DNA from 2 places in the Paenibacillus lutimineralis genome. Region 1 is predicted to be linked to the other one. Evidence: riboswitches for the same ligand, from Rfam matches in the RefSeq annotation. Region 1 holds a riboswitch; the other holds the start of a gene.
The links. A riboswitch is a leader RNA that binds a small molecule or an ion and turns the genes downstream of it on or off. The one in region 1 is predicted to bind S-adenosylmethionine.
Positions count from the first base shown of each region.

Region 2: linked by a shared signal. The riboswitch ahead of EI981_RS23825 (methionine ABC transporter ATP-binding protein) and the one ahead of metA (homoserine O-acetyltransferase MetA) in region 1 are both predicted to bind S-adenosylmethionine.

Region 1 covers NZ_CP034346.1:4,690,539-4,695,476, reverse strand. Annotated here, with positions in the region: gene corA (magnesium/cobalt transporter CorA) at 1-720, opposite strand, end outside; SAM riboswitch class I at 1,307-1,428, shown strand; gene metA (homoserine O-acetyltransferase MetA) at 1,779-2,714, shown strand; gene EI981_RS20945 (PLP-dependent transferase) at 2,799-3,983, shown strand; gene EI981_RS20940 (trans-sulfuration enzyme family protein) at 3,976-4,938, shown strand, end outside.
Region 2 covers NZ_CP034346.1:5,383,580-5,388,517, forward strand. Annotated here, with positions in the region: gene EI981_RS23820 (methionine ABC transporter permease) at 1-136, opposite strand, end outside; gene EI981_RS23825 (methionine ABC transporter ATP-binding protein) at 136-1,149, opposite strand; SAM riboswitch class I at 1,289-1,440, opposite strand; gene EI981_RS23830 (Cthe_2314 family HEPN domain-containing protein) at 1,557-2,273, opposite strand; partial or broken gene EI981_RS23835 (UbiD family decarboxylase) at 2,429-4,194, opposite strand; gene EI981_RS23840 (COX15/CtaA family protein) at 4,529-4,938, opposite strand, start outside.

The DNA of each region.
Region 1 (4,938 bases):
CTGATAGGCTTCTCTTAAGTTTCCGACCAGTTCGCGAAACGTATCAAAGTTTTCGGCGATTTTTACCGCGTTCTCATAGATATCGCTAAAGTATTTTTGCAATTGATCATCGATCAGGCGCAAATCTTTTTTATTTAAAATGTTAATAACTTCTTTTTGCGGGCCAAGGACTTTCTTCAGCCATAGTATTTCGCTTCGTAGACCGATAATTTCATTCAGGTGCGAGCGCTTCGTATGCATCAGTATATCTTCTTCCAAATTCTCAATCTTCACTTCAATCCGGTCGCCAACGGTAAAGTAGTTGTCAACGACAAGGTCGATCAGCAGATAGAGGAACCAGTCTGGCGAACTAACCTCCTGCTCCCAAAGAAGCGGCTTGACTGCGCGAAGTTCATTGATTTTCTGCTTGGTAACTGTAATGATATAATGCCGTCCAAGAAAAACGTTCAGTGCACGCAGGAAAATTTCCTCATCATCGTAACGGATACTGTTCACAACGATGAAATAGTGATTCTCATAGGTTTCAATCTTTGGCCGCTGTTCTTCTTCAGACAGGCAGTCTTCCACTGCCAGATCATGCAATGAGAATAGAGGCTGAAGCAGAGCGAGATCCTCGGCATCTGCATCAATCCAATAGAACCCTTCCTCCGGAGGGGTTGTCGTAATTTCCACGTCCTCTATTGGTGTGAATACACCTTCCTTGACATGACGAATTTTCATATTAAGTTCACTCCCTTTTCCTGGCTATTACGTCAGGTATGCTCTCTTTAAGGTTCGAGCACAGGAAAAGACAGCGTCAGTTGAGGCAGACATGCGAAAGAGGCGCCACTACATATAGCTCCGTGACAAGAAAGTGCCCGCGCTAAATCCACAGGTCGCCTGCTGACCGTTTTTCCTATGCGGTTGTATCCTATAACTCTGCGGACTCGGGTCGCCTTCCATCTCGGATTTTTCACCTCTTTGTTCCTGAATTTTAAAACACTTGTCTAGTATAACGCTGTGCCATCAAATGTTTCAAGAGGTTGTTCAAAAAGTCCGCCTTTGATAAGAAAACCTCAAACGAGGCTATTCAAGGATGAGCGACCGCGATTTAAAGGTTGGTTTTCTTGTGATATAGAATTTCACATTCAACCTTTCGGTGCTGAAAACTGGCCTTCTGGAACTTTTTTAAGGAAAAATGTTCATTTCGAGCTGGGGTTAGAGGCTAATAAACCAAAAGAAATGAAAGTCTTGTGAAAATGCAGAAATGATGTATAATGAGATCAGTAAATTCAAATTTAAAACAATTGAATACAAAATACATTTTTTCTTATCAAGAGTAGGTGGAGGGACTAGCCCGATGATACCCGGCAACCGGCGAATTTTGCACGGTGCTAATTCTTGCAGGATCAGATGCCCTGTCGGCGTATGATCTCTGAGAGATGAGAGAGGTATATTCAGTCAGATATCAATGGCCTTTCTCGATTTATACGAGTGAGGCCATTTGTTGTATCTCCAGCTATTAAATGAGTGTTCAAAAAATCCGGTTTTCAGCACCGAGAAGGTTGGGTGAAGCTAGGGTCTGAGGCGCGGAGCGTACGTATTTTGTACGTGAGCACCTGAGATGTTTCCGGAGGAAACATGACTTCGTAAGCATTCGCTTAGACCCGGCTGAATTCAAGATTCGATGCAGAGTTACTTCTTGATCCACTTCGTGATCAAAAGCGGATTTTCGAACTTCCTCTTTGAGATGACAGATGATTTGTATTCAAATCCATGAAATGAGGAGTGGGAACATTATGCCAATCAAGATCCCGGATTATTTGCCGGCCAAGGAAGTACTGAATCAAGAGAACATTTTTGTGATGGATGAAAGTCGGGCATATCGTCAGGATATTCGGCCACTCCGCATTGCGATACTAAATCTTATGCCAACAAAAGAAACAACGGAGACACAAATACTACGCTTGCTCGGAAATACACCGTTGCAGGTCGATATCGTGCTCTTGCATCCAAGCTCCCATACGTCGAAGAATACATCGGCGGAGCATCTGGAAATGTTCTATAAAACTTTTGATGAAATCAGGCATCGCCGCTTTGACGGTCTGATTATTACAGGTGCTCCGGTCGAACAGCTCGAATTCGAAGAAGTGAACTACTGGAAGGAATTGCAGGAGATATTCGATTGGAGCAAGACCCACGTTACTTCGACCCTGCATATATGTTGGGCTTCACAAGCCGGTTTGTATCATCATTATGGCGTACGAAAAATTCCTCTGGACCAGAAATGCTTCGGCGTATTCCCTCATACGGTGAATAAGCCTCATGTGAAGCTGCTGCGCGGTTTCGATGAAGTGTTCCAGGTGCCACATTCTCGTCATACGGACGTATTACGAGCAGATATTGAAGCTAAAGATGAATTGGAAGTTCTTGCGGAATCCGAGGAGGCAGGTATTTATCTCGTAGCCACCAAGGATGGCAAGCAGATCTTCGTAACTGGTCATTCCGAATATGACCCGAGCTCTTTGAAATGGGAATATGATCGTGATGTAGCCAAGGGACTCGTGGTCGATCTACCGCTTCACTATTATCCAAATGACGATCCTTCCAAAACGCCGGTGTCTACCTGGAGATCGCATGCCAACTTATTATTCTCCAATTGGCTCAATTACTATGTGTATCAAGAGACACCTTATAACATTGATGAGGCGAAAGATTTCGTATATGAGATTTAAGTCCGTGTTTAAAAAGTCAGATTACTCCGTGATCAAAGGGAGACTTTTAAACAATCTATATAAATGATGAGAGGAAAGATTGGCATGGATAAGAAGTGGCATATTGAGAGTAAGCTGGCACAAATCGGCTCAGTGGAGGAACCGGTGACGGGAGCGGTCAATTATCCAATATATCAAGCAACGGCGTTCCGCCATCCGCGTCTCGGACAGAGCACGGGATTCGATTATGCTCGTACGAAGAGCCCGACTCGAGCGGTGCTTGAACAAGCGGCGGCCGAATTGGAATGCGGAGATGCCGGGTTTGCCTGTAGCTCCGGTATGGCGGCACTGCAGACGGTGTTTATGATGTTCGCCCAAGGCGATCACTTGATCGTATCGCTTGATTTGTACGGAGGTACATATCGGCTGCTTGAACGGATATTGGCGAAATTCGGAGTAACGGCCTCCTATGTGGACACGAATGATCTAGATAAGTTGGAGAGCGTACGTCAGCCGAATACAAAGGCTCTATTCATCGAGACGCCGACGAATCCATTGATGATGGTTACCGATATCGGTAAGGTAAGCAGTTGGGCAAAGCAGCATCAATTGCTGACTATCGTCGACAATACGTTGCTTACGCCTTATTTCCAGAGGCCGCTTGAGCTTGGTGCAGACATTGTAGTTCATAGCGCGACGAAATACTTGGGCGGACATAATGATGTTTTGGCCGGAATTATTGTGACCAAAGGAGAGAAACTGTCTGCCGAGATGTTCTTCCTGCACAATTCCTTGGGCGCTGTGCTTAGCCCGTCTGATAGCTATCAGCTCATGAGAGGTATGAAGACACTGGCACTGCGGATGGATCGTCACCAGAGCAATGCACTGGCGATCGCTAAATATTTGCAGAACCATCCACAGGTGGCGGAAGTATTCTACCCAGCTCTACCAGACCATCCAGGCTATGAAATTCAAAATCAGCAGAGCAGCGGCAATACGGGCATCTTCTCCTTCAAAGTGACGGACGCTCGCTATGTTGAGCCAGTGCTGCGACATCTTAAATTGATTACCTTCGCGGAGAGTCTCGGCGGTGTTGAATCGCTGATGACTTATCCAGCTGTACAGACCCATGCCGATATTCCGCTTGAGATTCGTGAAGCAGTAGGCGTTGATGATCGATTGCTGAGATTCTCGGTAGGAATTGAGCATGTTAACGATCTGATCGAGGATTTGGGCCAGGCTTTGGAGGCAGCTAGCGTCGAGGTTGAAGGAGGAGAGATTCATGAGTAACTTCCATTCGGGCGATGAACAAGATCGTAAGTTTGAGACTAAATTGATTCACTTCGGTGGCGAGTTGGATCCCAGTACGGGGGCTTCGAGCGTACCGATCTATCAAGCTTCCACCTTCCATCATCATGATATCTATAATCCTCCGGAATACGATTATAGCCGCTCAGGGAATCCAACGCGCCAGGCATTGGAGGATTATATTGCGGTATTAGAAGGCGGTGTGAAGGGCTTTGCATTCGCTAGCGGCATGGCCGCGATATCAACAACCTTCATGCTGTTCTCGGCGGGAGATCATCTGATTGTGACTGAGGACGTCTACGGAGGAACTTATCGACTGTTATCGAATGTGCTGAGCCGGATGAATATCGAGACGACTTTCGTCGATATGACTGACCCAGAGCAAGTGAAGGCGGCCTTAAGACCAAATACGAAAGCTGTATATATGGAGACACCATCTAATCCGACGCTGAAAATTACCGATATGGCCGAGATTGCTGCTTGGGCTAGAGAGCACGGCTTGCTCAGCATTGTTGATAATACGTTTATGACCCCATATTATCAACGTCCTATTGAACTTGGCGTAGATATCGTGCTGCATAGCGCGACTAAATTTCTTGGCGGACACAGTGATGTGCTGGCCGGGCTCGCTGTTGCACGTGACGAGGAGCTGGCCCAGCGCCTAAAATATGTGCAGAACGGGCTTGGCACTGTGCTCGGTGCGCAGGATTCGTGGTTGCTTATGAGAGGAATGAAGACGCTAGGTGCACGAATGGCGTACAGTGAGATCAGCGCTCGCAAATTGGCGGATTGGTTGCAGAGTCGAAATGATATCGAAACAGTCTACTATCCGGGACTAGAGCAACACCCTGGACGGGCAATTCAGGAGAAGCAATCGACAGGGTATGGCGCGGTTGTCTCCTTCGATGTTGGCTCGGGAGAACGTGCGAAAAGGTTG
Region 2 (4,938 bases), 690 kb from region 1:
AAACATATAACAGTACCCCCAGCGGTAAGCCAATAACTAGCGTAAACAAGGTTGAATATAGCATCATCTGCAGCGTATCCACCGAAGCCGTTCCCATCTCCGACCAATCAATCTTCGAGAAATCAAGACCCCACATCACTCCATCACCTCCACATCAAGCTCGCGCTCTCTTAACAGTGCTATTGTACGGTTAACATCATCATTGCTGCCTTCGAAGGATACTGTCAGTTTCCCGTATGGCGTATCCTTGATCGTCGATATCGTGCCCTGCAAGATAGCGAAGTTAACGCCAGTCTCGCGCACCACTTGTGACATAATCGACTCATAGGTCTTCGTACCGAGGAAAGTGATCCTTGCCAGCTTAGATCCGCTTGTTAGCGAGGCCGCCGCCAGCTTGAAGCCTTCCTCTCCTTGGGCATCGCGATCAATGAATTCCTTCGTCACAGGATGCTTCGGCTTCAGAAATACTTCTGCAACCGGCCCCTCTTCGACGATGCCGCCCGCATGAATAACAGCAACACGGTCGCAGATGCTCTGGATGACATGCATCTCATGGGTAATTAGCATAATCGTTAAGCCAAATTTCTTGTTAATGTCCAGTAGCAGCTTGAGAATAGAATCCGTTGTCTGCGGGTCAAGTGCGGATGTCGCCTCATCGCAGAGCAGTACATCTGGATCACTGGCTAGCGCCCGGGCAATGCCGACACGCTGCTTCTGACCACCCGACAACTGAGATGGATACTTATTACGATGTTCCTGAAGACCGACCAGCTCAAGCAGCTCACTGACCTTCTTCTCAATTTCTTGCTTCGGTGTATGAATCAGTGTCAGCGGAAATGCAATATTATCGAATACCGTTGCCGAAGAGAGCAAGTTAAAATGTTGGAAAATCATGCCAATCTTTCGCCGCTTCTCCTGCAAATCCCGCTTGTTAAGCCTTGTTAGCTCCACACCGCCGACCCAAATTTCGCCTTCCGTCGGACGCTCCAGCAGATTGATACAGCGGATTAGCGTACTCTTTCCTGCGCCGGAATGACCGATCACACCAAATATTTCACCTTTACCAACGGATAGATTAAGCCCGGATAAGGCAGTTGTTTTCTTCTTTTTGTCGCCATATGTCTTCGTTAGCTGCTTGAGTTCAATCATAGCGAATTGCCCCCCACTACAATGGTGGACTGCGGATTGACCGCTCTTCTCACCACTGTTAATCATGAATCTTCCAGAAAATATAAGAAAAGAGCCCCTACACAGATTCAAAGGGCTCTCTTTACGTAAAGACAATGCCTTCTCATCTGTCAAAGCCCTGTCCGCTGTAAGCAAACAGACTTTGAAGGAATTAGCACCATGACATTTATCGATTCTGGTATCGTACCAAACATCGGATAAATCGGTTGCCGGGCTTCATCGGGCCTTTCCCTCCACCACTCTAGATAAGAAATATTTATGAAATTATTAATTTAAGTTTCTGAAACTATTCTGAGTATAGTAACATTCTCACAGTTTGTCAAAGGAAATTTGACACAGTTCACATTTTCCGCGTCACACCACGTATTTTATCTCCCAGCCAGCTGCTTCCATCTTTGATTTGTGTAGACAAATACCGCCTCAAGCGTCTCACACACCATTTGATAGCCTTGCTCCAGATCGCGGATATGCAGGTCCAAATTCTCCAGCTCGATTTTACCGAACAAGGCTTGGTGCCGTTGCCATAGATCGTCACGCAATTCTGAATTCATGTAATGGATCTCCGTGTTGCGACGACGTCTAAGTTCAGATAGCGCTTCGCGATATTGATTTTTGATGATGTTTAGGTCTTTACCCAATTCAGCATGCTTCGGAATGAGCTGAAGCTGACGCAGCACCGTGAAGAACGAGAAATGAGGCTTAATCTTAGCCATCTTCATATCGAACAACTCGTTAAGCACAGTTCCCAACTTGTCTAGAACTGCAAATACACGTATAAATCCGTCTTTGTAGAAAAATACGTATCGTGCATAATCCTCTCGCTCAGCAGGTTCCATGTCTTCTACCGAATCATGCGTAACCTTCTTACGGAACAGACTTGAGGCGAACAAGCACTCCTCCAGTTCATTGAGCGATGAGATCAATCCCAGAATCCAAATCTCAAGCTTACGATAATCATGCGTCGGATCATGTTTAAGCTCGATTTCATGACGCAGTATACGAATGGTCTCCTTCATCGCCTTATGCGCCTTGTCCAGTCTCTCCTCCGGTTGTCTGGGTGGCTCCCCAAGTAAGCTACGCAGCATGTTCATTCCTCGCTTCCTGCTAGAAGTTGTTCAAAAAGTCCGCACCCTAGCATCATCCGACTGAAGCGTTTTGAAAAACGCACATCGGAAGCAAAAGCGGTGCTGAAAATCGGTCTTTTTGAACACACTGTTAGCGACAAAGTTCTATTCCCCAATTATACAAAATAGCTTTTCCAGCGCTCGTCCACTAATTTTACAATATCCTCCGGAGGGAACAATTCATCCGGATATCCGGGCTTTATACGAGCATCAATCACGATCGGCAGACTATAGACAAGATGGTGCTGACGCACCTCACTTGCCGTATAAATATCGCTCGCTGGATTGAAACGGGTAAATACGGTCCAGAGGAATGAAGTCTGATCATACGTTACTGTCTTCGCATCGTCAACCAATACGGCGAGCGGCCAAGCTGTTCCCCGTTCCCGTAAACGTGCCAGAACACGTTCGGCTAATTCCGGCTCGTCCTCATAGGATGCACCGGATACGACAAGACATCCGTCATGGAAGACAGAAATCTGACTGATCTCAGTGATATCCCCTTCGTCATAAACCTTCGGTAGTTCCCGGACAGGCTTGCCAACCCCGATCATAATCGCTTTACTGCCGTGGTTCAGCTTATGCCCCGTATAGTCCAGCGTGTCATGCGAAGTATTGTTAATGATGAATAGATCGCTTCGCGGATCGAAACGTTCCAGCACGGTCTTCAACAGCAGACGGAAGTCGGCCAGATCGAGCTTCTGATCCGTCAGCATCAGGAACTTGGTTAACGATAATTGGCCTTCACCGAGAATACGGAAGCCGGCAACTAGCGCTTCGCGCGAATAGCTCTCCCGCACCACTGCGGACGATAGCGCATGGAAGCCGCTCTCCGCATAGGTCCACAGGGAATGAACCTTAGGCATCACAAGTGGAAATGCCGGAGACAGCAGCTTCTGCAGGAAGTCTCCCAAGTAATAGTCCTCCTGACGCGGCTTGCCAACAATCGTTGCCGGGTAAATCGCATTCTTCCGATGCCACATGTTCTTCACATGCAGAACCGGAAAATCATGCTGCAAGGAATAGTAACCAAAGTGATCGCCGAACGGTCCTTCCGGACGGCGTTCGAACGGAGAAACAACGCCCTGAATGGCGAATTCAACCTCCGCTGGAATCCGATGTCCGCCAAGCGGGTTATCCACCATCGGCAACTTCTCTCCCAGAATAAAGGAAGCTACCAGCAGCTCTGATAAGTTCTCAGGCACCGGAGAAATCGCCGAGGCAATCATCGCTGGCGGACCGCCAATAAAGACGGATACCGGTAGAGCTTGCCCCATCTTTTCTGCTTCATGGTAATGAAAGCCACCGCCCTTTTGAATTTGCCAGTGTACGCCTGTTGTCTGATCATCATAGATTTGAATCCGGTACATGCCGAGATTGTTCTCTTTCGGATGAAGCGGATTCTCTGTATAGACTAATGGCAACGTTACAAAAGGACCGCCATCAACCTGCCAGCTTGTCAGCTTTGGTAGCTCGCGGAGAGGCGCATCCTTCTGACATACTTCAAGAATCGGTGCCTTACTCTTCGGTACATTCTTAAGTCCTACCTTGAGCACTTCCGAATCAAGCCGCGCTCATTCCAGATCGCTTTCGGATTCGGCGGCATAATGCGGTCTAGCATCGTGACTAATTGATTGGCTAGCTGCTCCGGACGAGATCCGAACGCCATCTCAACGCGGCGGATCGTTCCGAACAGATCTGTCGCCACCGGGAACGGAGTTCCCTTTACATTTGTGAACAGCAATGCAGGTCCTTCGTCGTCAATGACCCGACGGTGGATTTCCGCCAATTCCAAGTAGGGATCAACAGGAGCATCGATAATCGTCAGTTCATTCTCTCTCTGAAGCATATCTATCCAATCATGCAAATTTTTACAGCCCATTTTAAATTCCTTCCTGAACAGCCTGGATTGCCGTATCTATATATCTGTCTTTATTATTTCAATGATTTAATATTCCATTTCACAGTTCACAGTATAACAGTTACTAGCGCTTCAGCCTGCCGAGACCAACAACAGATTCATGACAAATGGCAAATATGAAGAAAGCCCACGAGTAGATCGTGGACTTTTGTTCCTCACTATAATTTCTACCCAATTATAATAAAAAGCGGAAATACCTGCATTATTGCATTCTTTTGACTAAAAGATTGGATTTCAGCTGTAAAAAGACGCATTTTGCAATTTTGGTAATCTCCTTATCAAAGATCCCGTCGAGCTATGCATCGATCCGTTTGCCGCTAGTCTTATTGGAGCTTTGTCTGCTGAGCTGCCACGTTCTGACACTCAAATAACATAACACCCCGAATAATGAAGCGAGCACGATTATATGGGCGAGTGAAGTAAATAAGTATACTTCGAAATTGCTCAAAGTAAATACGATCCCCGCACCCGTGAACACCTGAATGATGATCAGGACCGTTGCGGCAATGCCTAATTTACGAATTTCCCTGTGATGCGGATGCTTCCAATACGCCAAATGTCCGACTAACGCAATGAGTACAAGGAGCAGCAGAGCCGCGACACGGTGAATAAAAGCGACACCAGTCCCGCCAGTCAAATCGGGAATCAGCTCATTATTGCATAGCGGCCATCCACTGCAGCCTCCCGCCGAATCCGTATGGCTGA